3 regions of the Bradyrhizobium sp. USDA 4451 genome follow, and region 2 is predicted to be linked to each of the others. Evidence: riboswitches for the same ligand, from Rfam matches in the RefSeq annotation. Region 2 holds a riboswitch; each other region holds the start of a gene.
What was found. Region 2 has a riboswitch for cobalamin ahead of ACVMB0_RS01175 (ribonucleoside-diphosphate reductase subunit alpha). Riboswitches for the same ligand answer to the same signal wherever they lie in the genome.
Positions count from the first base shown of each region.

Region 1 (5,768 bases), 7.6 Mb from region 2:
CGGAATTCGGCGGCGACGAGATTGGCGTTGTACTTGCAATCGCGATCCAGCGCGCCCCAGTCGCGCAGCGCTTGCAGCAGGATCTCCTGGTCTTCCTTGCTGACGAACTCCTCGAGCCTGCCCTGCTGGCTGACTTTCGCGAGCAGCTCCGACACGCCGCCCTGGAAATCCGCCTTGATGCTGCGAAAGCGTTGCGGCTTGCCTTCGAATGCGCGCGTCGCGTGCAGATAGGCATTATGATTGAGCTGGATGAAGGGTTCCAGCGTCACATTGAGCCTGCGGCAATAATCGAGCAGCGCCCGGTGGTGACAGGGAATCCGCCACGGACCGGGATTGAGGTAGAGCCCCGGCTCGAACTGGCAGGCCTGCTTAAAACCGCCGAGCTCGACAAAACTGTCCCCGCCACGGATCGACCAGTTGCGACCGCCGGCACGGCTGTTGAATTCGAGGATCTGGACCTTGTAGCCGGCCTTGCGCAGTTCCAGCGCAGCCGTCATGCCAGCAAGACCAGCGCCGAGAACCAACACCGAAGCGCCCTTGACGTCGCCCGCGAGCTTGAGCGGCCCCTTGTAGGCGGACTCGGATGCGAAGCCGAGGCTCGTCATTGCGTGATACATCGCCGAACTGCCGGCGATGGTGCCGATCAGCGCGAGCAGATCCCGTCGCCTGATCACAAATTCATTCTGCACCTGCGTTCACCCAGCCGTTGATTTCGATGACGAAGGCAAACGGCTCGTGCGATCAGTTTCAAGAAAGTGCGCACGCTGCAGTGCAGACTGGTGGCGCCGCCGCGGTGTGCCTGCGACATCGTCTTCGATTATCTCATTCCCACATTGGTCGTGTACCGCGTCGATCGCCGTCGATAAAACAATCATAGCTATCTATCCGCAGTCTTGAGGTAGGCAGGCCGATCCGCGGTCGCAGGAGCTGGTCAGTACACCTGAGTTGATGAACCAACGTCCGGTCACCTCTGGCGACGATTAGCGAGCCGTCGATCATATCTCGACGCGTCGAAGATGCGCACGTTTCGTTCATCGAGGCGCTTGCCGGACACGTATAGCCGTTCGACGGAAAACGAAGCAGTTGATCACGCGGCACGAGCCCTCGAGCGACTTCTTAAAGTGCACCAGCAAGAGCGATGCCAATATTTTACGACATCGATAGGTGGAGAAGCCGACTAGCCCAGATGTGCGGTAGGCCAGACGATGACTGATCTCCTCAGAGATGTTGCCGCTCTTTCATTGGCGACTTTCGAGCTCGATATCGGAGGTTTCTGGTTCTAGTCGCACAACCAAGCCGCTCCGCCGGCGATTGCGGACACAGCGAACCAGTGGAGCGCCGGGACTAACCGCGCTTGGCCAGAGCGTAAACTATTCGCAGTTTTGAACGCCAGCGATCGGCTAGTTCGAAGTCGCTTTTGCGCTGGTGGTATTGAACCCGACATTGTTCGATGTCCGACGCACGGAGCTGATGACGCCGAAGACGTGCGATGATTGGTTGTATGAGTTCACCCCGGCTTGAGCGGCTTTTCGAGTCCTTGCCAGCGATAGATCGCAAATGACAGCGCCCAACTGACCAGGAAGACGCCGACGACGAGATAGCCGAAATTGGCCAAGCTGCCGTTGAGATCGTTCACCGCGCTCCAGAAGGTGCCTTCAAGCGCTAATTTGTTGGCGAGCAGGCCAAGTGCCTCGATGCCGCCGATCAGCAGCGCCACGACGACTGAGATCGCCGTAATGGTCAGATTGTACCAGATCTTGCGGATCGGATTGAGGAAAGCCCAGCCATACGCGCCGACCATCAAGACGCTGTCGGTCGTATCGACGAGCATCATGCCGGCGGCGAAGAGAGCCGGAAATATCATCACCGTAGTGAAGTCTAGCCCTCCCGAAGCTTGCCCGGCTGCGACGGTGAAAAGGCTGATTTCCGTCGCGGTATCAAATCCGAGGCCGAACAACAGACCGATCGCGAACATCTGCCAGCTCGCCGTCACCATGCGAAACAGTGGGCGCAAGAGCCGGGACAGCAAGCCACGACCAGACAGAAGCAGATCGAACTCATGCTCTCCAATTCGTTCGCCACGCCGCGCACGCTGAAAGCTCCGCCAGACATCCCGTAGGATCACAAGGTTGATGGCGGCAATCGTCAGTAAGAAGAAGGCTGATGCGCCGGTGCCGATGATGCTGCCAACCGCCCGGAACTCCTGGAAACCGCTTTGCAGGGCGAGCGCCGCAGCTGCGATCGCGGCGACCGCCACTGCAACCGACAAGGAATGGCCAAAGGCGAAGAAAAGTCCGACCGCGAGAGGGTGCCTGCCATCCTGCATCAGCTTGCGAACGACATTGTCGATGGTCGCGATATGATCGGCATCGACGGCGTGCCGAAGGCCGAGCACATAGGCCAGCAAGGCTGTCGCCAGCAGCGTCGGCCTGTCGGACAGCGCTACGATGGCCCAGGTCCAGGCCAAGCAATTGATGGCCAACAAGAAGGCATAGAGCGAGATGATTCGACTACGCGAGGCCGCCGATCCGTCGTCTAAGGCAAGCGTTAGATATGAGAACATGATCTTGCTTCGGTAGCGCATCTAGATGAGTTTGGTTACGAACGTCCCTCGTTGCATAGGCGCCGCGCACGCCAAAGCCGGTCCGGTCAGACTGAAGACGAACCGACGGATACAGCATACGATGATCATGACCATTCGCAGCACGAGGTGGACAATTGCGCTGGTCGCAACGGCAGTGGAGTTGAGTGGCATTTCCTACTTTTCATGGCTAGTGCCTCCTTCGCGGTGCAGGTTTCGTGCCGCTCTGCTCGGCTAACGTGCTCGACCGCTTCGTCAGGCTTATATCGGCCGTGAGCTCGTGTCGCGCGATTGCGCCGCCGCGTTGACGTTGCAACCTCGATCTGAGCCGTAGTCAAGTTTAGCGAGCCAACCAGTGCCTCAGAGCACCCCGTCCGACGCATTGCGCATGACAATGGCTGCTAGCAGGTTTCCTGGCTGCGGTTCGCCGCTCTTGCCCCTTCTCGGAATTGCGAATCCCGGTGGTATGGAATGGTCATCGCCGCGCCACTTATAGTTGCGCAGGGCCGCTCCGGCATTGTCCTGCCAGAACCCACCGAGCGCCCTTGAATAGCCTTTCGAACACTACCGATGACAAAGCGAAATGGCCTCAGAGGGCGCGTCAAGTAGTCGCCGGCGAACAGGCGAGACGCCGTGGCTGAGGAAAAAGAGATAACTTTGCCTCTCAATCTCGGAATTGCGGACGAGATCGAGGCTCCAAGACGCTGCGGCTCTGCCTGCACAGTAACTCGGCCCGGCGCTAGCCCCACGAAGAAAAAAGGACGCTTGAAGACACTTAGGCGACTGGAAGGCTGACTTCGTCTCTGTCCTTCGTCATGGCGTCATAGACTTTGACCTGGAGCATGGGACGGCGCTTCTTAAGCTCTTGCGCTCCTGCCCAGGCGCCGTCTCTTGTCGCGAACTCGGTTTTCAATTGACCGTCGACTTCGAGCACATAACCGAAAGCGGGCAATCGACGAGTGGATGCAACCATCTTAATCCCTTAGCATCGACGAATCCGATCGATGCTCGCACCTAACCCGAGTCGCCTTCGGCAGGCCAGTAGGCAGGAGAGCGGCATCCGCGACCACGAATCGGCAGGTTATCGCCGCTCGTCGCAGAGGACTGCGCGCGCCATCACGGCGTTGACGACGACTTCCGCTGCTTGCTCTGGCGCGTGCTCCATTGTCCTGAGATGAATCTCGGGCCTTATCGGCGCTTCGTAGGACGCATCGATGCCCGTGAAGTTCTTGATCTCACCGGCTTTTGCCTTTGAGTAGAGACCTTTTGGATCCCGCCTTGCGCATTCCTCGATTGGCGTATCGATAAAGACTTCGATGAACTCGTCCTTACCAATCAGGCTGCGAACCATATCTCGTTCGGACCTGTAGGGGGAGATGAACGAACAGATCACGATCAAGCCGCTGTCCAGCATCAACTTGGCAACCTGTCCGGCACGCCGAATGTTTTCCACCCGCGCAGCCTTCGAGAAGCCCAGGTCCGCGTTCAATCCGTTCCGGAGGTCGTCACCATCCAGCAGCATGGCATGCCGCGACATTGCGAGCAGCTTCTGATCAACCATGTTGGCGATCGTCGACTTTCCCGCGCCAGACAGACCGGTGAACCAGACGACGCAAGGCTTCTGATCCTTGAGCGCGGCGCGCTCACTCCTGCCCACCGAAAGCGCCTGGCAGGAAACATTGGTGGCCCGCCGCAGCGGAAACGCAATCATGCCGGCGCCGACGGTGCGATTGGTGCAACGATCAATGACGATAAATGATCCGGTTTTCCGGTTGACGTCGTAAGGATCGAATGCGGCGGGCAGTGCAGTCGCAATATTGCAGAACGCGATCTCATTGAGAGAAAGCGTCTCGGCAGCCAGGTGCTCACATGTGTTGACATCGATCCGATGCCTGATCGCGGTAATGCTGCCGGCGACCGTTTGCAAGCCAATCCGCAGGATGTAATTTAGTCCGAGAGCGAGCGACTCGTTGTCCATCCAGATCAGATAAGCGGCGAATTGATCGGCGACGCTGGGTCGTTCGGTTGGTCGCGTCAGAAGATCGCCACGGCCAATGTCGATCTCGTCTTCCAGCGTAATGGTGACGGCATCGCCGGCTTCGGCGTCGACAAGGTCGCCATCATGGGTCACGATCCGCTTGATGCGGGTGGTACGTCCGGATGCGGCGACGACGATCTCGTCGCCTGCCGAGATCCTGCCGGAAGCCACCGATCCGGCGTAGCCGCGAAAATCCGGATCGGGCCGGTTCACCCATTGGACTGGAAAGCGGAAAGCCTGGCTTGCGGTGTCGGACTGGATATCGACGCTCTCCAAATGCTCCATCAGGCATTGACCATGATGCCACTTGGTATGAGCGGACCGGTCGACGACGTTGTCGCCGTGGCGGGCAGAGATCGGGATCGGAACAATCGAGCTAAAGCCAAGGCCGGCGGCAAAGGCCAGATAGTCGGCGACGATCCGATCGAAAGCAACCTTGCTGTATGCGACTAAGTCGATCTTGTTCACTGCCAGCACAACATGGCGAATGCCAAGCAGCGAACAAATGAAGGAGTGGCGGCGGGTCTGAACCAACACGCCCTTGCGGGCATCGATCAGGATGATTGCGAGCTGCGCATTCGAGGCGCCGGTCGCCATGTTGCGGGTGTACTGCTCGTGACCGGGAGTGTCAGCCACCATGAAAGAGCGCCGCGGCGTCGTGAAGAAACGGTAGGCGACGTCGATCGTGATACCCTGCTCCCGTTCGGCCTCGAGCCCGTCCACGAGCAGCGCGAAGTCGATGTCGGCGCTGCCATGCCTGACGCTGTCGCGTTTCACTGCCACAAGCTGATCTTGGTAGATCATCTTGCTGTCGTGCAGCAACCGCCCGATCAGGGTCGATTTTCCGTCGTCCACCGAGCCGCATGTTATGAAGCGCAGCTGGTCCCTTGCACCAGGGTGGACAGGTTTCGACAATGCTATGGAAATCATCAGAAGTAACCTTCCCGCTTCTTCTTCTCCATCGAAGCGGCTTCATCGGTATCAATCAGGCGCCCCTGACGCTCGGACACCGTCGCAGTCTGCATTTCTGCGACGACCTCTTCGATCGTCGTCGCATCGGATTTAATGGCCCCGCTCAAGGGATAACATCCCAGCGTGCGAAAGCGGATCATGCGCATTTGCGGCGTCTCATCGCAGTTGAGCGGCAAT
Region 1 is NZ_JBTRCH010000001.1:7,879,865-7,885,632, forward strand. It holds gene ACVMB0_RS36905 (flavin monoamine oxidase family protein) at 1-689, opposite strand, end outside; gene ACVMB0_RS36910 (HoxN/HupN/NixA family nickel/cobalt transporter) at 1,508-2,563, opposite strand; cobalamin riboswitch at 2,968-3,165, opposite strand; gene ACVMB0_RS36915 (hypothetical protein) at 3,357-3,554, opposite strand; gene cysN (sulfate adenylyltransferase subunit CysN) at 3,663-5,549, opposite strand; gene cysD (sulfate adenylyltransferase subunit CysD) at 5,549-5,768, opposite strand, start outside.
Region 1: it holds a riboswitch for cobalamin, as region 2 does, so the genes downstream of both, ACVMB0_RS36910 (HoxN/HupN/NixA family nickel/cobalt transporter) here and ACVMB0_RS01175 (ribonucleoside-diphosphate reductase subunit alpha) in region 2, are expected to answer to the same signal.

Region 2 (5,768 bases):
AACAGCGCATAGGCGTCAATATGGACGGTCTCCATATTGGTGAAGGCAGCCATCATCATCTGCACGGTGAGCGGCTGGAAAATCGGAACGTAGCGCTTGAGATAATTGTCACCGACCTCGATGTCCGATTGAGTGAAGAAGCGGAATATCTGGGTGAGCAGCGCGCGCTCGTTGGCAGTGACACGATCCGACGCCCAATCCTTGAGGTCGGAGCCGAGCGGAACCTCCTCGCCCATCCAATGAGTCTGCTGCTGGCGTTTCCAGAACTCGTAAGCCCAGCCATAGCGATCAACGTCATAGCTTCCGGTCGAGTCCAGGAGGCCGACCCGTCCCTTGCCGATCAACGTGCGCGGATCGACAGCCGAGAGGTCAATCACTGACATGCAAGGCACTCCTCATAGTCGGTGCGCTGCGGCTGCGGTCGCTCCGCCTCGTCACGGCCGCTGATTTTGCCGGCGAACGCTGCGCGCGAGATCGACTTCGAACGGCAGTAATAGAGGCTTTTCAATCCGCGCTCCCATGCCGTCCAATGCAGCATATGGAGATCCCACTTATCGACGTCGGCCGCCAGATAGAGGTTGATCGATTGGCTCTGGCAGATGAACGGCGCGCGGTCGGCGGCGAGCTCGATGATCCAGCGCTGGTCAATCTCGAAAGCGGTGCGAAAGATCGCTTTCTCGTGCTCCGAGAGGATGTCGAGATGAGCGACCGATCCCTCGTGCGCTATGATCGACTGCCATATCGCCGGGGTGTTGGCGCGCTTGGCCGTGAGCACCCTGGCGAGATGCGGATTGCGCACCGAGATGGCGCCAGATAATGTCTTATGGGTGTAAATGTTGGCCGGGACTGGCTCGATACAAGCGCTCGTGCCGCCGCAGATAATGCTGATCGAGGCGGTCGGCGCGATTGCGATCTTATGGCTAAAGCGCGCCATCACGCCGCGTTCCAGCGCATCCGGGCAAGGGCCGCGCTCGCGAGCGAGAATTACCGACGCCGCGTCGGCATCCCGCCGGATTTTCCGGAACATGTTCAGATTGAACGACTTGGCCAGGACGCTCTCCATCGGAAATGCCCTTGGCCTGAAGGAACGAGTGGAAGCCCATGACGCCTAGGCCGACGGAGCGCTCGCGTAGGGCAGCATAGCGGGCACGCCTCATGCCCTCCGGCGCCACCGTGATGAAGTGGGTGAGCACGTTGTCAAGGAAACGCATGATGTCTTCGATGAAGCCCGGCTCCTCGCTCCACCGGTCCCATGTCTCGAGATTGAGCGATGAGAGACAGCACACCGCGGTGCGCTCCTCGTCGCGATGATCGATGCCGGTCGGCAGGGTAATTTCGCTGCACAAATTGGAGGTCGAGACCTTGAGGCCGAGGTCGCGCTGGTGCTTGGGAAGGGCGCGGTTCACGGTGTCGATGAACAAGAGATAAGGCTCGCCGGTCTGCAGGCGGTTCTCGAGGATACGTTGCCACAGCTGGCGAGCGTCGATCTCGCGAACCATTTCGCTGGTCTTTGGACTGCGAAGCGCGAACGCTGTCCCGGCTCGCACGGCATGCATAAATTCGTCAGTAACGTTGATGCCGTGATGCAGGTTGAGGCTCTTACGATTGAAGTCGCCGGACGCCTTCCGGATCTCAAGGAACTCCTCTATCTCGGGATGTTGGACATCGAGATAGACTGCCGCCGAGCCGCGCCGCAACGAGCCTTGACTGATCGCCAGCGTCAGGCCGTCCATGACGTGGATAAACGGGATGATGCCCGAGGTGACACCGCCCTTCACCTTCTCGCCGATCGAGCGAACATTCCCCCAGTAGGTACCGATGCCGCCGCCGTTGGAGGCAAGCCAGACGTTCTCGTTCCAGACGCCGACAATACCTTCGAGCGAATCCGAGACCGAATTGAGGAAGCATGAAATGGGTAGACCACGCAAGCTGCCGCCATTCGAGAGCACCGGCGTCGCCGGCATGAACCACAGTCGGGACATTGCATCATATAGACGCTGAGCATGTGCAACATCGTCCGCAAACGCGCACGATACCCGCGCAAACATGTCCTGGACGCCTTCGCCCGCGAGCAGATAACGGTCGGTCAATGTCAGCTTGCCGAACGATGTCAGGAGGCTGTCGCGCGATCGATCAAGGGCAAGGTCAGACGGCTTTGGAGCTGGCGCGAGGGGACGCGGCAGCGGGGCCAGCGATGGAGGCTGCGCAACAGACCGCTGAAGCGGGGCAAGCTCTGCCTGTGCTTGCGCTGCCCGCACACTGGATGGTGTAACGAGATGACCCTGCTGATCGAAATCAAAAGACGGCGACATCGGCAACCCCGCGATGTTTGGAGCCGGGGCCGCGGACGACTTGCAGGGAGACAAACGTCCCTCAGTGCAAGCGCTCCACCGGGGCACCCCGCCCGAGGACGTTTGTTCTGTCGCGGCAGGTCTCCTGGCTCGCGGGTCGCTGCGGCTGTCGACCTTCCCGGCGCGTTTCTGCGCCAGTGGCCCATGATGACAACCGCTCACCGCTTACAGTTGCGGGGGCAGCCCCGGAGTAGCCGTTCGGCGCACCAGGTTCCCTCTTAGCTTCCTGTCCTACAAGATAAAGGATGGAAGAACCATGACAGATCTACATCTAGGCGTCACATGCCGAGATTCGTCAAGTCTCGTTTGGGGTACATGAAGCTTCAGAAGAGGACACCGCGAAGTCAATGAATGGAGCGGCCGGCGCCGAGCACCGGTATGTTCCGCTATCCATACACGCTATTCAGGCAAATCAATCCAGAAATCCGGCCGACCATTCATCAGTCTATGCTGATCTGGAACGTAGACCCTACCAAAGGCTCTGAGACCGTTTTTTCCGTTCCGATGAGTATGAGCGGATCTTCAGCTCAAGATCTTCGAAGCTATCAGCGTCAACGATCCAGATGAAATCGTGTCTAAGGCGCTGGAAAGCTATCATGGACGTAGCCGACGCAGTCAGCTCCTCGACGCACGACGCTCCCCGCGCGATCTCGCTGCTCGAACGGCTGAGGGCCCTGAAGAACACGAAAGCTCATCGAGCTCGCAGCGGCTAAGCCGCTGTAAGCGCGACGAAACCGGCTCCCTTCGTGAATTTACCGTCGGCGCAAGCCTTGTCTCACAATGAAGGAGCAGGTCCGTCCCACCGAGATCGCCTGGTCAATATCTTTCTAGCCAGTATAGCTGCTGTTCGGCGCGCATAGCAGATCGATTTGGTCGCGGCGCATCTAGGTCGCCGCCCTTCTGATCAATTCGGCACGTGCCCGGTGCATGTTTGTAGCGGACCAATTGTCTGGCCCATTCTCGCGATCTGCCGATAAAGGCTTCGCCTACTGTTCGGTGCCCAAAGAAGTCAGGTTGGTCCTACTCGGCCGCGTCCATCAGGATTTCCGGATCGTCGCGCCTCTCATCGCGACCCAGAGCACTCTTCGCAGCACGCGAAAGCCTCCAGGGCCGTGCTGGATCACGCCCGACGCGCTTGAATCGTACCCGACGTCATGTTGCAGGATTCGGCGCAAGCCACGACTGTTTGGCAAACAAGCTTGGCATTTCGGACCCGATCGGAACAACGTATGTCGCCTCTGGGCGGTCCCATGTCGGCGATTGACTGCCCGGTCCGGCGACACGGAGATGATGTGGTCCTCAGGATCGAGCACCTCCCGGAGCCCGATTTGCGGCTCTCCTCGACAACATTAAGAGCTGTCGAGCTGACGTGTTTCTGGAGGAAAGGAGGATGCTAGGCGCAGACATGGTGGTAGGCGGCAATCGACGCCCAGAGAGAGGAGCGCCGGACGGGTCCTCCTGTACCCTGTTGTCGAAACCAGCGTGGCAAGGCACGGGCTTCATTCAAGGCATCTGGCCCAACGTCCAAACTCCGGTTGCGATCGTTTCAGGCAAGGCGCGACGCTGCGTTAGCTGCGCTCGATCTGCGGCAATTGCCTGCTCCGGCACCTGAAAGGACCAGATACATGACGGCATACCCTAGGGTCTTACAAGAGTTGCGTGTGGTTGAGCCCGGCCATCGGGTATTGGAGATAACCACGACCACCGGCTGCATCGTCAGATGTTCTTATTGCTCCCAGGACAAGTTTGCAGATCGCCAAAGGCCCGTATCCCAAGCCAAGCATCTGGGTGTTCAGGATTTCAAGCAATGTCTCTCACGCGTACCGACAGCTACTGGCATTAGTTTTTCCGGATATTCGGAACCCTGGTTGCATCCGCATTGCAGCACGATGGTTGAGCATGCTTACGCACGCGGCCACGACGTCCGGATCTTCACGACCCTTGTTGGAATGAACAGGACTGACGTTCGACGCCTGCAAATGCTCCGATTCAAGACTTTCGTCGTGCACGTTCCCGACGATGGCACTTATATGAACAGCCGCCTCGTCGGAAAAAACTACATCAATGTCATGCGCCGACTGATTGAGGCAAACATTCCCTCGATTCAATTTGTGATCCTGGGTAAAATCCATCCTGATCTAGCCGATGTAATCCCCGCCAAAAAGCTGCAACGCTTGCGGCCGCTGAGTAGCAGGCGAGGACATATAGATCCGAAAATGATCACCCCGCGGCAGCCGATCGCCGGCACTCTGACATGCAATGGGAAACAGCAACATCGGAATGTCCTTCTTCCAAACGGCGATGTTACTTTGTGCTGCATGGATTTTGAGCGGCGTCATGTCATTGGGAATCTTTTGCGCGACGAGTACGAAGATCTGTTCGAAGGCCGGATCTTTAGCGAAATCGCCGACCGCATGAACGGTACGGATGGCTTTCTACTTTGCAGGACGTGTGAATTTGCCAAACCGGAGCCGGAATGCTGTAGGGCCCCTGCCCGCGCGCTGTGAGGAATGGCCATACCAATGGAAGCTCGCCGCACCAGCTGGACTAGTGCCAGAAGGCGGATCAGAGCGCGCTTCGGCGAAATGCACGAGCCGGGGCCCGCCCGTAAGAGAGCCCCGAGGATCGCCTATGTTCAACTGGTGCGACTGGAGGTGGTAGATGCTTTTCCGGCAGGATGACGAACGATTCGGCCTCGCGGTTGATCTCGTGCCTCTCGATTGATCCAAAAGCCCTTGCCGTGTTCAGTAATTCAACGAGCCGCTCTCCAATGGAAGTTTCGAGAGTACAAGAGAGCGTAACGGGCCTGCCCCACATGCCCGCCTTGACCCGACCAACGTTGCGCTTGCAATTCAGCAAGGTGAATAGCTACAGAATATTCCATCCACGATCGATCACAACGACATCGACTTGCGGATCGTCCCAAGAAGACCCGCACACGGCGGCGCCGGTGCCGTCAGCTCCCACAAACCGTGCGATGTGGGCATCCGACAACTCGTTCCCCGGAAGGTCATCACCTGCGCATCGTGAGATGCTGCCGCAGAATCAACTGCGACATTGTACGCTGATCTTCCGCTCAATAGGACGCTCATAGCGCAAACAGTATTGGCCGACGACCGTTCTCATGGGGGGAGGGATTATCCGGCTGAAGGAGCGATACGCTCTCCTCTCATCAATCGCGAACTCGGCCAATGGCAGACCGATCATCACGATGACAGGCCTGGGATCGTCGCGATCGCGAGCTGAGCGTTGGATCGAGGTCCTCGCATCGCATTTCAGTTCGAACCTCAGTTGAAGGATTTGTCATCCTGCGCTCTCCTTTTCGCGACGCGAACACACAGCATCGCCTTGGGTGCCGCCCTTGTTCGCTATCATTCTCTGTCGTGCTTGGGGGCCACGTCAGGTTTTGGACAGCCA
Region 2 is NZ_JBTRCH010000001.1:281,702-287,469, forward strand. It holds gene ACVMB0_RS01165 (ribonucleotide-diphosphate reductase subunit beta) at 1-344, opposite strand, end outside; gene ACVMB0_RS01170 (ribonucleoside-diphosphate reductase subunit alpha) at 374-1,027, opposite strand; gene ACVMB0_RS01175 (ribonucleoside-diphosphate reductase subunit alpha) at 921-2,312, opposite strand; cobalamin riboswitch at 2,410-2,625, opposite strand; gene ACVMB0_RS01180 (radical SAM/SPASM domain-containing protein) at 3,977-4,858, shown strand.

Region 3 (5,768 bases), 1.9 Mb from region 2:
TGGCATGGCGCGCTCTCGGTCGACATCATCATGCCGCTCGACAGCGCGACGCCGCTGTTGATCGATTGCAATCCGCGGCTGGTCGAGCCTGTGAATGCGTACCGGTCGGGCACCGATCTGGTCGACCTGCTGCTGCGCGTCTCTCTCGATGAAGCGCCGACGCCGCTGGCCGAGAGCCGCGCCGGGGTGCGGACGCATCTGGCCATGCAGGCGCTGCTCGGCAGCGCATCGCGCGACGGCACGCGGCGCGACCTGATCCGGGAGTGCAGCCGCATCGCCGCGGGCGGAGGCCTCTACCGGGCAAGCACCGAGGAATTGACGCCGGTGCGGCTCGATTGGCTCAGCGCCGTGCCGCTGGCGATGACGACCGCGCTGCTGCTGGCCTCGCCGCCGATCGCCTCATCGCTGGCGCGCGGCGGCTTCGGCGCGCATCTGCTCGATCGCGGGAGTATTGCAAAGATCGAGAGCGAGGATTTCGGTTAGCTCCATCCCACGTCGTCCCGGGCAAGCGAAGCGCGACCCGGGACCCATAACCACCAGCGGTGATTGTTACGACGTGCCGGGACTACAGCGCGCTTCAACAATTCAATCCTGTGGTTGGGTCCCGGCTTTCGCCGGACGACGACGACATATATCGCTTATCCCTCACAACGGCTCGTCATCATTGCCGTAGCGGTCGAGTTTCGGCGTGGCGATGTCGCCATCCTCGTAATACTCGTCGTCCTGCTTTGATGCAGGCGGCGGAGGCACCTTAACCTTGTCGTCGGTCTTCTCGTTGATCTTGGCGCCGCCCTTACTCGTCTTTCCGGCCTTGGCCATGCGTTTCCCCTGCACGGGTCAAATCAGCTGCGGCAATTCTACTCCAGTTTGCGAGCGCTCGTCATGTGAGCAGACGACGTGACGGGGTCACATCCCGCCACACCCTCTCTTGTTTAAGCATGATCTTTTCGGAAAACCTGTCCTCACTTTTCCGGATCGTGCTCTCAAAACGTCGCGCCGGCCTTGACCATGTAGGTTCGGCCGGGCAGCGGATAGGCCGAGAAGCGGCCTTCCGTGAACGAGCTCGCGATGGCGTAGTCGTAGTACAGCGCGTTGAACAGGTTGTTGACGCTCAGCGACCAGAACAAGCGGTCGACTTGTCCGCTCAGCTTGATATCGGCAGTGGCGTTGCCGGGGATTTTGCTTTGGGTGTTGGCCTGGTCGTTGTCCATGATGCGCGAGCTCCAGGCCCGCGCGGTGGCATCGAACACCAGATAGTTCTGCCAGATGTTCCAGGTCACGCCGAGATTGCCGGTGCTGCGCGACACCAGCGGCACGTCGTTGCCGGCCCATATGCCTTCGCGAAATACCGCGCGGGTGATCGCCATGCCGCCGCGCAGGGTGACGGTGTCGCTGATCTTCAGCGAAGCACTGGTCTCGGAGCCGTAGCGGCGGGTGGGATCGAGGTTAACATTGTAGAACAGCACCGGATTGAAATGGATCTCGTTCTCGAGATCCATCAGATAGACGCTGGTCTGGATCTGGAAGCGAGCGGTCTTGACCCGGAAACCGCCCTCGACGTCCTGCGAGGTCTGGGTCTTGAGCTGAAAATTCTGCGGAATCGGGGCGAATGTCAGCGGATCGAAGGCCGGCCCCGATGCGACGCGCTCGTCGACATCGGGCGTGCGGAAGGCGCGCGCGGCGCGACCGAACGCCGAGAAGGTGTCGGTGAAACGATGCTCGACACCGACATGCAATGCGTACTGTGTCTCGTTGCTGTCGAGCGGTGCCGCCTGCGTGTCGAAAGCGAACGGCGCATTCGGATCGTAGCGATCGCGCGCCGAGACGTGGGTGTTCTGCACCCGCGCGCCGTAGGAGAAGTCGATGGTCGGCAGCAAGCCGAACGTGTGCTGCCAATAGCCGGCCACGCTCTGCTGCTCGATGTTGTAGACGTGGGTGGGATCGACGCCCTGATAGGCGCCGCGTGCCTCACGGAAGGTCGAATCGTAATAGTCGATGCCGGTCAGGATCGTGGATGGCATCCCCAGCATGACATTCTTGACGCTGAGCCGCGGCGTCAGAGACCAGGTGTGCAGCGCGGCGTCATTGTAGGTCGAGGCGAAGCTAATGGTCGGCACGGTGCCGAAGAAGCCGCTCTGCGTCTCGCGCTGCCGCCAGCCGCCGTCGACGATCAGGTCGACGCCGTTCACCAGCGTTCTGGTGAAGCCGGTGGTGACGCTCGCGGTCTGCTGGTTGGCATAGTCGAACGGCGTCGCCGCACCGCGACGATCACTCAGCAACTCGTTGACGCCGATCGACGGATCGACCAGCCGTCCGCCGGGCAGGCCGAGCTTCTGGTCGCTGCCGGTGACGGTGACGAAGGCGGTGAGATCCGGCGTGGTGTAGTTGACGTTGCCGACGGCGTTGCGCTGGTCGAGCGCATTGTTGACGCGGTAGCCGTCGGATTTGATGCCGTTGCCATGGAACGAGGTCGACCACGGTCCCGAATCCAGCGCGGCGGAGACCGCGGCCATCCGGGTGTTGAACGAGCCAACTCCGGCCTCGGTGCGCATCGTGGCCGGCGGACCGCCGGCGCCGGCCTTGGTGATGATATTGACCACGCCGCCCACCGCGTTGTCGCCGTACAGCACCGCGCCGCTGTTGCCTCTGACGATCTCGATCCGTTCGATCGAATCGAGCGGGATCGTGGTGAGATCGAAGCCGGCTTTGTCGACGTCGTTGAGGCGGCGGCCGTTGAGCAGGAACAGGGTGTTGTCGGTCGCGAATGCGCCGAAGCCACGCAGGTCGACCGAGGTCTTGGCGCCGTTCGGCCCGCCATAGAGCGATTGCAGCTGCACGCCCGGCACCTGCGCCAGGATTTCCGGCAGCGACTGCGACGGCGAATGCGCGATGTCGTCGGCGGTGATCACGGTCGAGGAGGAGCCGACGACCCCGGCAAACTGGCGGCCGCCGCTGCTGCCGCCGGTCCCCGTGGCCGAGCCGGCTCCAGCCGAGTTCGATCCGGCGCCGCTGCCCGCGTTGCTGCTCTGCGTGGTGCCCGGCGCCGGGCGGCGTGGGGCCGGGGTCTCGTCAGCGGGCGGTTTGGCGCGGGTAACGTTCTGGTCGCCGGATCGGCTGACTTCGATCGTGGGCAGCTGATCGGGAGCGGGCGCCTGCTGCGCCCGCGCAGTTGAGAGGACGATCGTCGGCAAGATGATCGTCGACGCGAGCAGAAGCGCGCGGTGCCGGTCGGGTGGGAAGGAAAACATAGGCGAGACCTCGGTAACGTCAGTGGCACGTCACCGCGAAGCAGTCTCACCATGTGCTTGCAGCATCAGGTGAAGCTCATGCCTGTACTCCCCGACCGGCATCCTCGCGTGTGACCACGGCTGACGGCAGGTCTCCTGGCTCGCGGGTCGTTACCCTTCGTCGCCTTCCCAGGACCGAGATTCCCAGTGGCCTGTGACGAAGGATTCACCGCATACAGTTGCGGGGGCAGCCGCGGCGTTGGGGAAGTTTCCCCGCACCGCATTCCCTTTTCATCTCATGAAAGAACCGTCATGGTCATCTAGGGTTCGGCCGGGCAGCAAAGTCAATCCGGCGGAAGTCGGGCAATGGCCGCACGGCCACGGTTTTTGTCGGGTGTCGCTTGTCTGCCACGGCGATGGCTGTAAGAGCATGGATGAGATGAGCGTGCAGGATTTTGCCTTGGCGGCCGAGATCGCGGCGCGGCGGCGGTGGAGTGCCACCGCGGCGCTATTCGCGCTCGTGGTTCTGCTGTGCGTGCTCTCGCTCGGCATCGGGCCGGTGCGGCTGTCGCCGCTCGCGGTGATCGAGGCGCTGTTCGGTGGCGGCAGCGACGTCGCGCAGGTCATCGTGCGCGAGATCCGGCTGCCGCGCACCATCCTGGCATTCGCGATCGGCGGCATTCTCGGGCTGTCGGGCGCGGCGCTGCAAGGCCTGCTGCGCAATCCGCTGGCTTCGCCGTCGCTGTTCGGCGCGCCGCAATCGGCGGCATTCGGCGCGGTGCTGGTGATCGCGCTCGGCCTCGCCGATGTGCGGTCCTACGCGCTGCCGGCAGTGGCGATTATCGCCGCGTTCGGCTCGGTGTTCGCATTGCTCGCGATCGCCGGTCGCAATGCCGGGCTGCTGATCCTGATCCTCGCAGGGCTTGCGATCTCGAGCTTTGCGGGTGCCGCGACCGCGCTGGTGATGAACCTCTCCAGCAATCCGTTCGTGGTGCTGGAGATCGCGTTCTGGCTGCTCGGCTCGCTGGAGGACCGCAGCTTCGAGCATGTGGCGCTGGCGCTGCCCTTTATCGTCGCCGGCGCGGCCATCCTGCTCAGCCAGGCGAGCGCCTTTCGTGTGCTGACGCTCGGCGAGGAGGCGGCGCAGAGCCTCGGCGTCGATGTCGGGCGGCTGCGGCTCTTCGTCATCACGGGCGTCGCGCTCGGCGTCGGCGGCGCGGTCGCGGTGACCGGCACGATCGGCTTCATCGGCCTCGTCGCGCCGCATCTGATGCGCCCGGTGATCGGTCATGATCCGCGCACGGCTGCTGGTACCGAGCGCGCTGACCGGCTCGGCGCTGCTGCTTGCCGCAGATATCGCGGTGCGCATCATCCCCTCGACCTCGGACATCAAGGTCGGCGTGCTGACCTCGATCATCGGCGTGCCGTTCTTTCTTTACCTCATCATGCGCGAGCGCCGCGCGCTCGGCGGAGGCGTGGCATGACGCTGCTCTCCGCCACAGCGCTCAACGCCTCGCTCGGCAGCCGCAAGGTGCTGCACGATGTCTCGCTGTCGCTCGCGGCCGGTCACCTAGTCGCGCTGGTCGGACCGAATGGCGCCGGCAAGACCACGCTGTTGCGCGCGCTGGCTGGCCTGATCCCGTCTGACGGCGAGATCAGGATTGGCGGCGAGGCTCTGGCGTCATTGCCGCTGCGCGAGCGTGCGAAACGTTTTGCGTATCTGCCGCAGGGGCACATGGTGCACTGGCCGCTGCCGGCACGCGATATCGTGGCGCTCGGCCGCTATCCACATGGCGCGACCGATCCGGCGCGGCTGTCGCCCAGGGATATGGAGGCGGTGCTGCGGGCGATGCAGGCCGTCGATGTCACCGAGTTCCGCGATCGCCGCGTCACCGAGCTGTCCGGAGGCGAGCGCAGCCGTGTCGCGCTGGCCCGGGTGCTCGCGGTCGAGGCGCCGGTGATCCTCGCCGACGAGCCGACCGCCTCGCTCGATCCGCGCCATCAGATCGACGTGATGCAGAAGCTGTGCAACGTCGCCGACACCGGCGTGCTGGTGATCGTCGTGACGCATGACCTCGGCCTCGCCGCGCGCTTCGCCGATCATGTGCTGGTGCTGTCGGAGGGGCGGCTGGCGGCGCAGGGCGCGCCTGATGAGGCACTGTCGGAAGCAGTTCTCGCCAGCGTATTCCGCGTCAGCGCCTACCGCGCTGAATTCCAGCGCGAGGCGGTCATCGTGCCATGGGCGGACGTCTGATGCGCGCGTGGCGTCTCGCAGCCTTGGCCGCGGCGGCATGGATCACGTCGCTTGGTGCCGCGTCCGCCGCCGGCCCACGCATCGTCTCGATGAATGTCTGCAGCGACCAGCTCGTGCTGTCGCTCGCCGACCCGGATCAGATCCTCGGCCTCAGCCGCTTTTCGCGCGATGCCTGGCAATCCTGGGCAGCCGAGAAAGCGCGAAACTTTCCGCGCCTGTCGGGCGAGGCCGAGGACGTGCTGCTGCTCAAGCCAGACATCGTCGTGGTCAGCCTGTTCGACAAGCGC
Region 3 is NZ_JBTRCH010000001.1:2,196,471-2,202,238, forward strand. It holds gene ACVMB0_RS10065 (hypothetical protein) at 1-483, shown strand, start outside; gene ACVMB0_RS10070 (hypothetical protein) at 646-819, opposite strand; gene ACVMB0_RS10075 (TonB-dependent receptor) at 984-3,248, opposite strand; cobalamin riboswitch at 3,357-3,554, opposite strand; partial or broken gene ACVMB0_RS10080 (FecCD family ABC transporter permease) at 3,667-4,711, shown strand; gene ACVMB0_RS10085 (ABC transporter ATP-binding protein) at 4,708-5,481, shown strand; gene ACVMB0_RS10090 (ABC transporter substrate-binding protein) at 5,481-5,768, shown strand, end outside.
Region 3: it holds a riboswitch for cobalamin, as region 2 does, so the genes downstream of both, ACVMB0_RS10075 (TonB-dependent receptor) here and ACVMB0_RS01175 (ribonucleoside-diphosphate reductase subunit alpha) in region 2, are expected to answer to the same signal.